Regions from separate parts of the Paenibacillus sp. D9 genome, predicted to be linked through region 3. Evidence: predicted binding sites of a transcription regulator. Region 3 holds the regulator's gene; each other region holds the start of a gene.
The links. The regulator Rex, encoded in region 3, represses fermentation and respiration genes when NADH is low (regulators of the CRP and FNR family bind a similar motif). The targets are predictions, from matches to a motif close to TTGTGAAATATTTCACAA.

Region 1 (5,484 bases), 2.8 Mb from region 3:
AGCCCGGTGCTCGCGGCGGTGCTCGCCGCGGCGGCGCGCTTGCCCTCCAGAATGACGGCAGGGATGCCGGCTTCCGCAAGGGAAGCCCCGATGATTGCCCCGGTCATTCCGCCGCCGATGACGGCGACCCGGGTAACGAGCTTTTCCGACAAAGCAGGGTACTGTCCCAGCTCATCCCGCCGATCCAGCGTCGAAGGCCAGTAAAGAGTACCGTCATGTAGCTTGCGCGCAGGCTGCTTGTTCATCTGTATTTCCTCCCGTGAGGCTTAGTTAGTATTGGCTTAACCTGCCCCGAGAGGAGTTGAACCAGGGATTTGATACGCGGAGGCGCCGGCGGCTCCGCGCTTTCGGGAAACGAGGATATTCCCGTGCCAGGGCCATCGTTCCCCTTACTTCGACAGAGCAGGTAGGTTATACTTGGTAAGCCTGGATAAGGACGTGCTTCGAGCGGGCGGCTGCCGGAAGGGATGCCGGAAATTGGCGGACGAGAGCAAGGAGAGCGCTGACGGCTAGCTGTCTGGCTTTCTTAACGTCTTCACCCCGAGCGGGGCCAAGGGGAGCCTCCCGGAGCCTGGCAGGCGAAAAAACGGTAATTGTTGGGCGACGGAAGGAAATGCTCTACGGCGCGTCGAACTATATTACTGGGTATCACCATCACCAGCCGCAATTGTTTTTGGCAATTCTTCGTAATTTTGATTTGGAGCATCGGCGTCAATCAGCCTCGGAGTGGCGGGAATCCTGCGTATTGGTGAAGGAATCATTCCATGCTAGCACAGCCTCCGCGGCATGCGGAGAGCGAAGGAGGAGACAAGATGAAGGTACATTTTCAAGTAGGCAACGACAACGGCAACAGCGAGCATGACCTGTTCGTCGACGGCAAAATGATCCGCCAGCCGAACGTGTGCTGCCGGGTGGACAAGCTTCCGTGGAGCGACGAGCTCCCGCCCGAGAGCTTCATCCGCAACCTGCAGGACCAATTGATCGTCACCATCGATTCGCCCGCGGCGCGCCCCGGTATGTACTATATCGGCAAGTTCGCCCTGATGAGCGGCGAGCTGCTGGAGAACCTGCAGATCGGCATCGACAACAAGAGCGACATGGATCTGCCGATCATCAACACTTTGGCGCAGGTAGCGGCCGTAGCGGTTCAGCGTGCCTATGACGAGGCGAAGGGCGTTCCGACGGAGCCTGTAGAGGCGACGGTCGACATGGCTACGGCTCTGCCGGTCACCCAGCATACCGACGAGACGGCGGCCAAGTTCGAAGCGAAGTTCATGGAAGGGACCCATCGCGTTACCGTTCACCTGAACAAGGTCCGCGTTCCGGTATCCATCGACTTCGAATACGTCAAGGCGATTCCTGAAGCGACGCCGGTCGTGTTCGCCCTGCAGAAGGACCGCGAAGGCAACTGGCGCTCCGGCGATATTTTCCAGGAATTCGTGGACCGGTACGAGCTCGGAGCGAAGTTCACGGGGGCTTATTTCAAGGACAAGAGAGTCCTTCATACGGATATCGGCGACGGATCGACGGAATATCCGATTACCGAGGGCAACAAGTTCCTGCGCCAATTCGTGCACGGCAGCCATCATGGCGCCGGCTATGCGATCGAGGAAGCGCTGGACGACTTCAACCGCCTCGTGCATCTGCCGGACAGCCCGCGCCAGTTCTTCAGCGACGTCATCAAGAATCCGGCCCACAAGTACCATAGCCGGGCGATCCAGACGCTGCGCCGTCCGCTCGAAGGACAAGCCCGCCACATCGTGCAGAACATCCGCAAGCAGCTGACCAAGGCGCGCAACGAGATCGACGTCATCTGCGTGTACGGCGGCGGCAGCGTCCTGATGAAGCCGATTCTGCAGCCGATGCTCGAGGAGCTGTGCGAGGAGCGCGAGATCAAGCTTCTGTACATACCGGCCGAGCATGCCGTAACGATGAATGCCGAGGGACTGGACGCCTTCGTGCGCGGCAAGATCTTCGAAGCGCTCAAGTCGAAAGGGCCTAAGCAGCCGGCATAGGCGAGAAGGGTACAGGGGGTGAAGCCGGGTGAAGAAGATCAAGCAGCCCGGAGAGAATATCAGCCTGAAAACGAAAAAGAACGAATCCCCCGATGTGATGGACTGGATCAACGGCCAGTCCAATCTGATGGATTCAATCCGTTATCTGGTTGAAAACGAGATCCGCGAGCATGGCGTGCGGAATCTGCAGCTGCTCATTCCGTCCGAGAGGGGAACCCTCGTGGCCGGAAGCGGGTCGCGCATCGCCACGGCGCCTCCAGCGCCGGCGGTCGTGCCGGCGGAAGCCGAAGCGGCGCGGCGCGAGAGCGCAGCGGCTGCCGAAGCCGAAGCGCCGGCTGCCGGAGAGCTTCCGGCAACGAAGGCGGAGGAGCCGGCAGCCGTCGGCTCGGCTCCGCAGCCGGAGCCGAGCCCGGCCGAGCCGGAGCCCGCCGCCGGGCAAGCCGCGGCGGCGGAAGACGATATCGACGACGACGATATCGACAGCTGGATGTAAGCAGGTCCCCGGGGAGCTTCCGTCAGCGGAGCGGCTCCGGGGATTTTTTTTGCCCATCGGAATGATTTCCTTAGGGACTGGATTCCCGGATTTCTTCCTGTTGGTTCCGCAATCCGCGGATGGATGAGGCACAACGAAGGCCTTTGTTGGTAATTCAGACATGAATAGGCAATATTGCGCCATAATAAAAGCGTACCCGTAATTTTCTTTTGCAGTTGCAGCGGTTAAGTTGTAAACTATCGGTAGAAGTTCCGTGCCGACCGCCTGGCCGACAACGATAAGGTAGTCTTTGACTCACTCGACGTTTTCTCGGTGCCCAGGCTGGAAGCGGCCGTTTTTTTGCGTAAGCATGAAGGTCTGATGGTCTGGACTGATATGTGAATTTTGGTACAAACTCAGTCCGGCCACAACGGCATGATTCCGCATTGAGGCTGCTCCCATTCGCTGTGCGCATGATGACAACGTCCCCGCCCTCGGCCGCGACCCTGCGGAAGTTGACAGCAGCGGACGCAAGAAATCGCGGACAACCGAGGGACGGAACCGCATTTCCAGAGCAAAGGAGGAAGTAATTCCATGTCCGAAAACCAACCAACTCAAGCGGTGGCGACTCAAGAGCCATCCGCGGCGGTACAGCAGCGCGATATTCTCGACCAGCTCATGAAGCCGGAAGTTCAGGAGTCCCTTACGGTACTTGTGGATAATCTTCCGAAGCTGGCCGAAATCGTCACGCTCATGACCAAATCCTACGATGTAGCCAAGTCGCTCGCGACGGACAAAGTGCTTATCAACGACTTCGGAGGCGGTCTCGGCGAGATGGTGAAGCCGATCGTCGACAAGACCAAGACCGTCGCCCAAGCGGCTATCGAAGCCGGTGACCAAGTCAGCCACGAGTCTTCCAGCGTAGGCCTCTTCGGCCTGCTGCGCATGCTGAAGGACCCGAACGTCCAGCGCACGCTGCGTTTCACGCAGGCATTCCTGGACAATCTCGGCGAAAAGCAGAAGAACCAAAACTAACCCGCGCACTCCCCGCGGGGAGGCTGCATAGAACGTGAACGGAGGATGAACATGGCGAAGCATATTCTTATCCTGGGCGGCGGCTACGGCGGCCTGCTGGCCGCTACGACGGCACGCACGCACTTTACGCCGCAGGAAGCCCAGATTACCGTTGTCAACCGGATCAACGCGCACCAAATCATCACCGAGCTGCACCGTCTTGCCGTCGGCAACCTGTCCGAAGGCAATGTGGCGCTTCCGCTGGACAAGCTGCTGCGCGGCAAAGACATCGACCTGAAAATCGGCGAAGTCGCTGAAATCAAGCCGGACGAGAAGCAAGTGAAGCTGTCTACCGGCACGACTCTGTCCTACGATGCGCTTGTTGTCGCACTGGGCAGCGAGACGGCATTCTTCGGCATTCCAGGCCTGCAGGAGCACAGCTTCACGCTGAAATCCGTTGCAGACGCGAACAAGCTGAAAGCCCATGTCGAAGCATCCGTGGCGAAGTACAAGCAGTCCGGCAACAAAGCCGACCTGACCTTTGTCGTCGGCGGCGGCGGTCTGACGGGCATCGAGCTTGTGGGCGAATTCGCCGACATGCTGCCCGGCCTCGTGAAAAAACACGGCATCAGCTATGACGAAGTTTCCCTGTACTGCGTCGAGGCTGCTCCTACGATCCTGCCTGGCTTCCCGGCCGAGCTGGTCGAGCGCGCGACGACTTCCCTCGAGAAGCGCGGCGTCGTGTTCAAAACCGGCCTGCCGATTACGGAAATGAAAGGCACGACCGTATCCTTGAAGGACGGCAGCACGATCGAATCGAGCACGGTCATCTGGACGGGCGGCGTGCAAGGCACGGCTGTCGTGGCCAACTCCGGCATCGAAGTCAACCGCGGCCGCGCCACGGTTACGGAAGGCCTGCAGTCCACCTCGCATCCGGATGTATTCATCGCCGGAGACAGCGCTGTAGTCATGGGTCCGGAAGGACGCCCGTTCCCTCCTACGGCTCAGCTGGCTTGGCAGATGGGCGAGCTCATCGGCGCCAACATCTACGCTTACTTCAATGGCCACCAGCTGGACTCGTTCTCCCCGGTCTTCTCCGGTACGCTCGGTTCGCTCGGCCGCAAGGATGCGATCGGCACAATCGGCGGCAACCAGACCCGCCTCAAAGGCTTGCCGGCAACGCTGATGAAGGAAGCTTCCAACATCCGCTACCTGTCGCACATCAACGGCCTGTTCTCCCTGGCTTACTAATTCGTCCTCATCCGGGACCGACCCGGATGCGGACGCATGGAAGAACCGCATGGATACCCTCCATGCGGTTTTTTTTCATTCCAGGGAAGGAAAATGCCGAACGCATGCGCCTAATCGAGAAGAGGGCGGGCTGCAGCCGTCTTCCAAGCCGTCTTGGATTTTATCTCCGTTTAACCTGGGCTCATGGCGGGTAAGGAGGACTATACCCGCTACAACAGGAAAAGGAGCGATAACCATGGCAGAAGGACTTAGCGACAAAGTGAAGGGCGCAGTCAACAAGGTGAAAGGCGAAGCCAAGGACCAATGGGGCAACGCTACCGACAACCACAAGCTTCAAGTGGAAGGGAAGCTGGATAAAGCCAAGGGCGAAGTCCAGGAAAAGGTCGGAGAGTTCAAAGACCGGCATTGAAGATGAAGCGAGCAAAGACTCTTGTCTCCTAACGGGGCAGGGGTCTTTTTTTTGCATGAAGACAACCTTTCTTGCCTGTAATCTGCCGTTAGGCTTGGAATCGGGCATGGGGCCGAGGTGGAATTGAGGACCGCTCGAGAGGTGCTTCCGGATTTCTTGAATGATACTAGAGAGCCAGCCAATGAGGGACCGTCGCCTGGGAGATCCGGAGGAGGAGCGGGCGCTCCGTCCGCAGGAGGAGGCGCAGTTCCATCCCGCGCCGCTGGGAGGCGCAGCCGCCGGGTTCTATAATGAGGTCAACAGTCAACTAAATAATGGAATCG
Region 2 (5,484 bases), 230 kb from region 3:
GTTGGCCGCCCGATCGATCTGTCCGCCAAGGACGCCTGACCAAGGGAGTCCGGTCGCAATCAGGATGAGAATGAACAGGGACAGCCAGAATGCGGGTACGGCATGCAGATCACGCCAGAATGGACGGCTCCCCCGCTTGCCGAGCCTGGGCAGCACCGTTCCCCAGATGCTGAATCGGCCCCGCGGCCACCATAAATAGAGCCCTGTAACCGTGAGAACGATTCCCCAGCAAGCGGCCATTTCCACAAGACGGTTCGGCAGCGTTCCGCTCAGAAGCAGCTGGCTGTGCATCTTTTTGAAGAAGGAGGAGAAGGTTTTCTCGGCGTTCATCATCCCGTACACTTTTCCGTCATAGGGATCGGCATAAAGAACGGCCTGCGCCCCTTCATTCATGACCGAAAACGTTACCGTCGACTTCGCATCATCAGGCAGGGTAATGGACTGGATGCTCAGGCCCGGATGCTGCTGCTTGACGGCTGCCGAAAGCTGATCGGGCGAAAGCCTGGAAGCGCCGACTTCCCGAACGGTGAGCAGATCCTTGTAGAGATAACCTTCGATTTGCGGCTTGAACAGGTACATGGATCCGCTGAAAGCAAGAAGGATGAGAAACGGCGCAAAGATGATTCCGGCATAGAAATGCCATCTCCAGACGGTTTGATACAGGGCGGGAAGCAAGCCGCGATTGCCGCCCGTCCGGATGCTGCCCGTCGATGTCTGCAGCTCAGGCTCCATCTTCATCTGTATGAACAACCCCCATTCAATTAGGTCCTTATCGACCTTCATAAGTATAGGGAACCGGAACCTATTCAACATGACTCGAAGGGGTCATTTCGGCTGCAGCTTCTTTTGGGAGGGAACGCATCGGCCATTTGTGTTAACTTAAAAATGTTATGACAGGTTAACATTTCCTTTACAGGCTGCCGGTCCACTGATACAATGGCCTGGATCATTGTTAACCACATACCTTTTAATTAAGGTTAACAATAGAAGGATACGAACAGGGTGATCAAAGCGGATGGCTAGGACCGAGAAAAAGGATTGGAACCGATTTGCGGAAAAAGCGTTGAACGGAGAATGCCTGACGCTGGAGGAAGGACTTGCCCTTCTGGAGGCGGGGAATGATGAGATCCTATCGATTCTGCAGGCGGCTTTCACGGTGCGCAAGCATTTTTACGGAACGAAGGTCAAGCTCAACATGATCATCAATGCCAAGAGCGGCCTCTGTCCGGAGGACTGCGGTTACTGCTCGCAATCGATCGTATCGGCGGCCCCGATCGAAAAATACAAGCTGCTGGACAAGGACACGCTGCTTGCCGGCGCGCGCGAGGCGATGCAGCGCAAGGCCGGCACTTATTGTATCGTGGCATCGGGAAAAGGTCCGACCGATAAGGAGATCGGGCAGGTTGTCGAAGCGGTCAAAGAAATACGGGAAACGCTGCCGCTCAAAATCTGCGTCTGCCTCGGCATCCTGAAGGAAGGACAGGCGGAAAAGCTGGCGGATGCAGGGGTTCACCGGTACAACCACAATCTGAACACAAGCAAAGGAAACTTTCCGTCCATTACGTCGACACATACCTACGATCAGCGGATCGAGACAATCCTTGCGGCGAAGCGGAGCGGAATGTCTCCTTGCTCGGGAGTCATTGTCGGCATGGGCGAGACAAACAAAGAGATAGTGGAAATGGCTTATGCCCTTAGAGAGCTGGATGCGGATTCGATTCCGATCAATTTCCTGAACCCCATTCCGGGGACGCCTCTCGAAGGCTCGCAGCTGACGCCGGCCATGAAGGCTCTCAAGGTGCTGGCATTGTTCCGCTTCCTGTGCCCCTCCAAGGAAATCCGCATCGCGGGCGGCCGCGAGTTGAATCTGCGTTCCCTTCAGCCGTTTTCCCTATATGCGGCCAATTCGATTTTCGTAGGCGACTATTTGACGACGGCAGGTCAGGAGGCGATGGCCGACTATCAAATGATTGAAGACCTGGGCTTTGAGATCGAAGAGAATGCCCTCGGAACCGAGATGAATCCGGCGTGAACGAGGAAGGACGGTGCCTGGCCTGTCGGTTCGAGAAACCGTGGAGGATATCCTCCACGGCGTTTTTTTCGTCCGGTTTCAACGCTCCGAACAGGCTGGCATCAGCATATGTCAGCGGTCGAATCAATAGCCCGATCGAGCGGTTTTTTCATTTTTCACGCAGTTGTCGGAAAGAGTTGATCCTTTGTTGAACGTTTAAGGTCGAAGAAATGACAGGCATTGAATTGCAGCCAGACAACGGTACAATGAATTTAATCCTGCATGGCCAGTCGTCTTTGGACAGCTTTTCATCCACGGTTCCCGCCGGTCGGTCGCCAAGGCTGTCAATTCCCTGCAGCAAACAGAGATAAAAGCAAGGAAAGGATGGAAGCGTTTGTTCGCTTCATACTTTGTGAAAATATTCTCATACTCGGAGGCGATAAAGGTTGGCAGTAGACACGGTATTTTGGAGCAAGATGGTGACGGGCATGACGTTGGGGTTCCACGCCATTTTTGCGACGATTGGCGTCGGCATCCCGTTGATGATCGCAATCGCAGAGTTCATCGGAATCCGCAAGAAGGATCCTCACTACATCCTGATGGCCAAAAGATGGTCGCGAGGATTCATCATTTCGGTCGCTGTCGGTGTCGTAACCGGCACGGCGATTTCCCTGCAGCTGGCGCTGGTTTGGCCCCATTTCATGAAGCTGGCCGGCAATGTCATCGCTCTTCCGCTCTTCATGGAAGTGTTCGCATTCTTTTTTGAAGCGATCTTCCTCGGCATCTATTTGTACACATGGGATCGGTTCAAAAATCCGTATATCCACTGGCTGCTTACGATTCCGATCGTCGCCGGGGCAGGCATGTCCGCTGTATTCATTACAACGGTGAACGGATTCATGAACCAGCCCGGAGGCTTCGTCATGGAAGCGGGGCACTTCACGGCGGTCGATCCGGTGCAGGCGATGCTGAATACGGCGACGTTCTCCAAGGTTTTCCACGTCTTAAGCTCGGCCTACCTGACTGGAGCCGCCCTATTGGCCGGCATCGCAGCTTTTACGATGCTTAGAAAAGGCAGGAGCGCCTATCACAAAAAAGCCTTGAACCTCAGCATGGCGGCTGTCCTGCTGTTCGGCCTTCTCAACACGCTGGCCGGAGATGTATCGGCCAAGTTTTTGGCCGAGCATCAGCCGGAGAAGCTGGCAGCGGCAGAGTGGCATTTCGAGACGGAAAAAGGCGCGGATCTGATCCTGATGGGATGGCTCAACGCGGAGCATGAAATCATCGGAGCCATTCATCTGCCGAAGCTTCTCAGCTTCCTCGCTTTCGGAGACTTTAATGCCGAGGTGAAAGGCCTCGAGGAATTCCCTTTGGATGAGCGTCCGCCGCTTCTCGTTCATTACTTGTTCGATTTCATGGCCGGAATCGGATTCGCGCTGCTGGCAATAGCCTGCTTGTATTTCTTGTTCGTATTCTGGAAAAAACGCAACGAGCTCAACAAGTGGCTGCTCCGCATCCTGGCGCTGACCGCGCCGCTGTCATTTCTGGCCGTGGAGTTCGGCTGGCTGTATGCGGAGCTCGGGAGGCAGCCATGGATTATTCGAGGGTATATGCGTGTCGAAGAAGCAGCCACGACATCGCCAAGCGTACGATTGCTGTTTTTCCTTTTCCTCTTGTTGTACATCGCCTTAGCCGTCGTATGCGTGCTCGTGCTGCGCCGATTGTTCCATCATAAGCCGGCGGAAGCGGAGATGGAGACATGGATGAAAGAAAAGCGGGATTCATCCAAGGAAGGGGGCGAGAGGGCATGATCAGTTACGAGCTGATGGGCATCTCGGTGCTGTGGCTGTTTCTGTACGGCTATCTGATCGTTGCCTCCATTGATTTCGGAGCGGGCTTTTTTGCCTTTTATGCTCGATCGACCAAGCAGGATCACGTCATGAATCGTCTCATTTCCCGATATTTATCTCCGGTTTGGGAAATTACAAACGTATTTTTTGTCTTTTTCTATATCGGCATCGTCGGCTTTTTCCCCGATACGGCCTATTATTACGGCTCCGCGCTGCTTGTACCGGGAAGCATCGCCGTCATCCTGCTCGCCATTCGAGGCTCGTTTTACGCCTTTGAAAACTATGGCTCCAAAACGAACATCATTTATCTGTTTCTGTACGGAGCGACGGGGCTGCTGATTCCGGCTTCATTGTCGGTGGCTCTGACCGTGTCAGAAGGCGGCTTTATCTTGAAGGAGGCGGACGCCGTTTCTCTGGATTACTGGGCGCTGTTCACAAATCCGTTGTCCTGGAGCATCGTCGGCCTGGCGATCGTGTCCGTCTTGTTCATCAGCAGCTCTTTTCTGGCCTTTTACGCCTCGCGCGCAGAGGATCATTCCGCTCTGAAGCTGCTGCGGACCTATGCCCTGTTTTGGAGCACCCCGACGATCATTACCGCATTGACGGCGTTTATTTTTTTGGGCCAGCATAATGAGCGGCATTTTCAAAACATGATGGATTTATGGTGGCTGCTCGGGCTTTCCGTTGCCTTTTTCATGGTCGCTATGTGGCTTTTATATCAAGGACGCCGGTACGGTCTGGCTTTCATATGCATCATGCTGCAATTTTTCTCCGCCTTTTTCGCTTATGGAATCGGGCATTACCCGTATATCCTCGACCCGTACATCACGATTCAAGGCGGCGCTACCTCGCCGTCGATGGGATTTGCGCTTGTCGTCGCTTTCATTGGAGGCCTGTGCCTGCTGATTCCTTCGCTGGCTCTTGTCTTCAAGCTGTTCCTGTTCGATGCGGATTATGTCAAAGGGAAGAAATAAACCCAATGGTTCACATCCTTACAGGCCTTAGATCAAGGAGGAGAATGGTGTGAAGCGGAAAACGAGCCTGATGTCACAGCAAATGTCTGCGCAAAGAAAAAACATGGTTCTCCTTGCCGTCCTCTCGCTGGCGCTTGGCGCAGCTATAATCAGCCAGGCCGCATTGCTCGCGGAAGCCGTCCAACGGATTTTTGTGGAGAGAGCCTCCTTTTCATCGGTTGTCCTGCTGCTCGTCACGCTGCTGGCCGCGATGGCCGCGCGTACCCTGTTGTCGTATGGGAACGGCAAGATCGGCCTGCTTATGGCCGCCGACGCCAAGCGGAACATGCGGGCAGCGGTGCTGCGTCATTTGACCCATGCTGACATGCCGTCGGCCCTTTCCGGCCAGACAGGAGGCAAGGTCAGCATCGCACTGGATGCCGTGGACGAGGCGGACAGCTATTTCAGCCAGTACATGCCGCGGATGATGGAAGCGGCCATGATCCCGCTCATGATTTTAGCCGTTGCGTTTTTCCAGCATGCAAATACCGGCTTCATCATGCTGCTTACCGCTCCGTTCATTCCGCTATTCATGATTCTGGTTGGACTGAAGACGAAGGCCAAATCGGAGCAGAAATATGAGCAGCTGGCCGAATTTTCCGGTACATTC
Region 3 (5,484 bases):
GGCCATGACGCTGATGCATCTGCAGCAATGGAGCGATGCCGAGCTTCATTTCAAGCTGCTCGTCAGCCTCACGGACCACCCCCGCTGGCAGGCGATCGGCTTCAATGCGCTCGGCTGCATACAGGCGGTGCGCCTCAACATGGACCATGCGGAGAGGCTGTTCCGGCAGGCGCACAAAATCGATCCGGCTTTTGAGGATCCAATAACCAATCTCAAGTCATGCCGGCAGACTCCCGGGCCCTTATCCCTTTATTTCGGGAGTGCGGAGCTGACTTGCCTGTGAGAGGAAGTTTTGCTTCGAATGATCTATGCCGTACTGGATTTAGAAACGACCGGAACAAGCAGCGAGGATGAAATCATACAAGTCGGCCTTGTGCTGATGGACGAGGAGTTCAATGTCTTCCAGACACTGAACTCCTTTGTGCGCCCTAGCGGACCGATCCCAGCCTTCATCACCCAGCTTACCGGCATTGACGACGCCATGGTGGCGGATGCGCCCGAGCCCGACGATTTCCTGCTGGAAATGATTCCGCTGCTGCAGGATGCCGTGCTGATCGGCCATAATGTATCCTTCGATGCCGGTTTCCTTAATATGGCTCTCGACAGGGCAGGCTATTCGCCGTTCGACGGCAGAAAGCTCGATACGGTCGAGCTGCTCCGCATGCTTTATCCTTCCCTGAGCTCCTATCAGCTCGGGGCTGTGTCCGAGCAGTTCGGCATCCGCCACGATCAGCATCATCGCGCGGACAGCGACGCGATGGCGACGGCGATCCTGTTCGCCGAATGCGTGAAGAAGCTGCGCAGCCTGCCGCTGCTGACGCTGCAGCGGTTCGTCATGCTGAGCGCCGACAACGATCTCGGATGGATGCTGCGCGAGGAGCTGGCGCTCCGGGAAGCGTCCACCGCTCTGGATACGGACAGCCACCGCTATTTCCGCCAGTTCGCCATGAAAGCCGGAGAGTGGACGGAAGAGGAGCCTCCCCGCGACGAAGGAAACGACAACCCGCTCGAAGGCGTCAGCTTCGAGGACTATCTGGAGCAGGTGCGGGAAGGCTTTACCGCCTTGTTCCCGGACTATGAGGAGCGCGAAGCCCAGCAGACGATGTTCCGCGAGGTGAACGACGCCTTCGAGAACAACCGGCATCTGCTGATCGAAGCCGGGACCGGCACGGGGAAATCGCTCGGCTACCTTATTCCTTCCCTGTATTTCGGCGTCAAGAACGAACGGAAGATTGTCGTCAGCACTCATACGATCAATTTGCAGGAGCAGCTCAGGCAGAGGGATTTGCCGCTGCTCAAGCAGGTGCTTCCTTTCGACTTCCGCGCCAGCGTGTTCAAGGGAAGAGGCAACTATATCTGCCTTCGCAAATTCGAAACGAAGATTCAGTCGCTGGACTTCGCCGCAACGGCCGAAGAGCGGCAGACGGCGTCCCAGATGGTCGTCTGGCTGGGCGAGACGGAGACCGGAGACCAGGAAGAGATCAACTTCGGCAATCGCGGAGGGGAATTCTGGAATACCGTATCGAGCGACGCCGATTCCTGCTTGAACCGGGCCTGTCCGTGGTTCAAGCGCTGCTTCTATCACCGGGCCAAGCAGGAGGCGAATCTCGCCGACGTCGTCATTACCAACCATTCGCTTTTATTTACCGATATTAGAGCCGATCACCGCCTTCTTCCGTCTTATGAGTATCTCGTCATCGACGAGGGGCATCAGGTGGAGGAAGTGGCGGGCAAGCATCTTGGACAGCAGCTCAGCTTCTACTCGTTCCTGAACCTGGCGAACCGGCTCGCCAAGGATTCGCGCAGCGGCCTGCTGCCGCAGCTCCGCTCCCACATCCAGGGAGAGAGCGAGGACGAAGTGCCCAAGTGGACGGAGCAGCTGGACGAGATCATTCCGCGCTTCGGCTCTCTCAAGGACAGCTGGGAGACGGTATTCGAGCAGCTCCAGTCGCTGGCGGCCGCCTCTTCCGGAGGAGGCCAGACCGAGACGGGGCAGAGCGTCCTGCGCCTCAAGCCGGGCAGCCTGCCGAGCCAATGGGAGCCGATCCAGAACGAGGAAGGCATCTATTTCAAGGAAATGAACCGGACGATCAAGGTGCTCGACAAGATGCTCTCGGACATGAAGGACAAGCTGGACGATACGGTGCTTCAAGGCATGCTGACGGATCTGGCCGGCGCGGTGAAGGATGCCGGACGCATCCGGGACGAGCTGCGCGTGTTCGTGCGGGCGGACAAGCCGGAGATGGTGTACTGGATCGAGTCCAATCCTTCCGCGCGGACGAAGAGCATCCAGCTCAATACGGTTCCGGCGGATGTCAGCGGGCAGATCCGGGAATATTTCTTCGACAGCAAGAAGAGCGTCGTCATTACTTCCGCTACGCTGAGCGTGCAAAAGTCGTTCCAATACGCCGCCGAACAGCTGGGACTGAACATGGCGGACGAGCGCCGCTCGCGCACCGTGCTTCTGCCTTCGCCATTCCATTACCGCTCTCAGGCGCTTGTCATGATTCCGCGTAACTTCCCGGCGGTCAAGGGAGCCGCGGCCGATCCGGCCTATCTAAGCGCGCTGGTCGCCTCCTTGTCGGAAGCGGCCCGTGAGACCGGAGGGCGGATGCTCGTCCTTTTCACCAGCTACCGGATGCTGAAGCAGGTATACGATCCGCTGAAGGAAGCCCTTCAGGGCTCCGGCATTCAAGTGCTGGGGCAAGGGCTCGACAGCAGCAACCGCAGCAAGCTTACCCGCCGCTTCCGGCAGCAGCCCGAATCCGTGCTGCTCGGGACGAGCAGCTTCTGGGAAGGGGTCGACATTCCCGGCGATGCGCTCATCTGCCTGGCGATCGTCCGCCTGCCGTTCCAGCCGCCGAACCATCCGCTTCAGGAAGCGAAGGCGGAGATGCTTCAGGAATCCGGGCAAAATCCGTTCATGAAGCTGTCTGTGCCGCAGGCGGTCATCCGCTTCAAGCAAGGGTTCGGACGGCTGATCCGAACTTCCCGGGACAAGGGAATCGTCCTCATTTACGATACGAGAGTGATCGAGACGTTTTATGGGAAACACTTCCTTTATTCGCTGCCTGGACCTAAAATTGAACATATGCATGCGGATCAGTTCGTTCCGAGAATGAGGGAATGGCTGTCCGAAGACTCCAAGGAGGCGGTCCGGCAATGAGCAAGCAGGGAAAAGCGATATCGGAGGCGGTCGTCCGCCGGCTGCCCGTTTATTTGCAAGTGCTGGGCGAGCTTCATGTGCGCGATGTGCAGACCGTCAGCTCGCAGGAGCTTGGCCTCAAGCTCGAGCTCAATCCGGCTCAGATCCGCAAGGACCTGGCCTATTTCGGGGAATTCGGGCGCAAGGGCGTCGGGTATGACGTCAACTACCTGATCGAGAAGATCAGAGGCATCCTCAAGCTGGACCAGGTGATGCTCGTTGCGCTCGTAGGGGCCGGCAATCTGGGGCATGCCTTATGCAACTACAGCACTTATTTGAAGGACAATATGAAAATCACTGCGGTGTTCGACGCCAATCCGGCCAAGATCGGCACCCGAATCAACTCGCTCGAGGTGCAGCCGATCGATCGGCTGCAGCAGGCCGTGCAGGAGCAGGACATTCAGATCGGCATTATTACGGTGCCGGCCGCGGAGGCTCAGAACGTCGCGGACCGGTTCATCGCGGCCGGCGTCAAAGGGATTCTCAATTTTGCCCCGGTCGTGCTGAAGGCTCCGGAGAAGGTTAGAATTCATTATGCCGATTTTACGACCCAGCTGCTGAGCCTCGCCTATTACATGGATAAGGAAGGAACCGAACATGAGCAAATGGTGGATTGAAAACGGAACCTTCGTCACGATGGACGAAAGGCGTCCCGTACTAAAGGGGCATATGGTAATCGAGGACGGCCTGATCGCCTACATAGGGGAAGAGCGCCCGGCCGATGCCGACGCAATGCCAGTCAGGATCGACGGCAGCCGCCTCGCGTTCATGCCGGGGCTGATCAATACGCACGGCCATGCGGCGATGTCGCTGCTTCGCGGTTATTCCGACGACGAGGTGCTGCAGACCTGGCTGCAGGATTATATGTGGCCGATGGAAGCGAAGTTCCGGGATGAGGACGTCCGGTGGGGATCTTCGCTGGCCGTGCTCGAAATGCTCAAGTCGGGAACGACGACGTTCGTCGATATGTACGACCGGATGGATGAGGTCGCCAAAGTCGTCGACCAGTCTGGGATGAGAGGCGTTCTAATGCGCGGAGCCATCGGGCTGTGCCCGGAAGACGTGCAGCTCCAGAAGCTGGATGAAGCGGTCCGGTTCGCCAAGGACTGGAACGGCCAAGCGAACGGCCGCATCATGACGATGATGAGCCCGCATGCTCCGTACACTTGTCCCCCGGCATTCATCGAGAAGTTCGTTCAGGCCGCCCATGATCTCGACCTGCCGATGCACACGCATATGTCGGAGACCGCAGCCGAGGTGGAGCAGAACGTCCGCGAGTACGGCCTGCGGCCGGTCGAGCATCTGGACAAGCTCGGCTTCTTCTCGCGTCCCGCCTTTGTCGCCCATGCCGTCCATCTCACCGATGCGGAGATCGAGCTGCTTGCCGCCAGAGGCGCGGCCGTGTCGCACAACCCCGCCAGCAATCTCAAGCTTGCCAGCGGCGTCGCGCGCGTGCCGGATCTGCTCCGGGCCGGCGTCACCGTCTCGCTCGGCACCGACAGCGCCGCCAGCAACAACAACCTCGACCTGTTCGACGAGATCCGGCTTGCGGCTCTGATCCACAAGGGAGTATCCGGCGATCCCACTGTCGTGCCGGCGGCCGAAGCGCTGAAGCTGGCTACCCTCGGCGGAGCGGCTACGATCCGCCAGCCGCTGCTCGGCTCGCTGCAAGCAGGGATGAAAGCCGATTTCATCGCGATCGATACGGATCAGCCGCATTTCTATCCTCAGTCCGATCTGGTCTCCCATCTGGCTTACAGCGGCTCCGGCCGCGATGTCGTCCACGTATGGGTGGACGGCATCCAGGTCGTCAAGGACGGCGCCAGCACGCTGCTGGACGAAGAGCGGATCAAGCATGAAGCCCAAGCCTGCTACGGCAGGCTGACGGGGAACTGATGGCGCGCCGGCGGCGCGGCCTCATGAGCAGGCGCGGCTGGACGCTGTGGATCTCCGCGCTCGTTGTGCTGCTGCTCGTGTATGTGCATGCCGAGTACCGGAGCTTCCAGCGCCCGATATGGGCTGCCGAGCTTCAGGCCGAGAAGCTCGCCCAGCAGAAGGCGGGCCTCAAGGAAACCTCCTCGGCAGAAAAATATGTATGGGATGCGCCGGTATGGGTCGTCCGCGGCAAAAATGCCGAAGGACAGGAAGTGATTGCCTGGCTTCCCGAAAAGGGGGAGCCGCTGCTGCTGGATATGGCGTCAAGCCGCAAGGAAGGCGATATCCGCAGCATTTTCAAGCAGCGAGTTCCCGACGCCGGCATTCGTCATGTCCGGGCAGGC

Region 1: VE23_RS15425 (DUF1641 domain-containing protein) is a predicted target of Rex. The motif match lies at 2,884-2,901, and genes of this name have one in related genera.
Region 2: VE23_RS03905 (cytochrome ubiquinol oxidase subunit I) is a predicted target of Rex. The motif match lies at 2,422-2,439, and genes of this name have one in related genera.

What each region holds. Positions count from the first base shown of each region.
Region 1 covers NZ_JZEJ01000001.1:3,427,924-3,433,407, reverse strand. Annotated here, with positions in the region: gene VE23_RS15440 (NAD(P)/FAD-dependent oxidoreductase) at 1-245, opposite strand, end outside; gene VE23_RS15435 (ParM/StbA family protein) at 813-2,015, shown strand; gene VE23_RS25945 (hypothetical protein) at 2,044-2,508, shown strand; gene VE23_RS15425 (DUF1641 domain-containing protein) at 3,082-3,522, shown strand; gene VE23_RS15420 (NAD(P)/FAD-dependent oxidoreductase) at 3,574-4,752, shown strand; gene VE23_RS25480 (CsbD family protein) at 4,988-5,161, shown strand.
Region 2 covers NZ_JZEJ01000001.1:832,168-837,651, forward strand. Annotated here, with positions in the region: gene VE23_RS03895 (PepSY-associated TM helix domain-containing protein) at 1-738, opposite strand, end outside; gene bioB (biotin synthase BioB) at 1,016-2,032, shown strand; gene VE23_RS03905 (cytochrome ubiquinol oxidase subunit I) at 2,458-3,822, shown strand; gene VE23_RS03910 (cytochrome d ubiquinol oxidase subunit II) at 3,819-4,835, shown strand; gene cydD (thiol reductant ABC exporter subunit CydD) at 4,885-5,484, shown strand, end outside.
Region 3 covers NZ_JZEJ01000001.1:602,451-607,934, forward strand. Annotated here, with positions in the region: gene VE23_RS02840 (hypothetical protein) at 1-283, shown strand, start outside; gene dinG (ATP-dependent DNA helicase DinG) at 302-3,166, shown strand; gene VE23_RS02850 (redox-sensing transcriptional repressor Rex) at 3,163-3,822, shown strand; gene VE23_RS02855 (amidohydrolase) at 3,803-5,101, shown strand; gene VE23_RS02860 (cell wall elongation regulator TseB-like domain-containing protein) at 5,125-5,484, shown strand, end outside.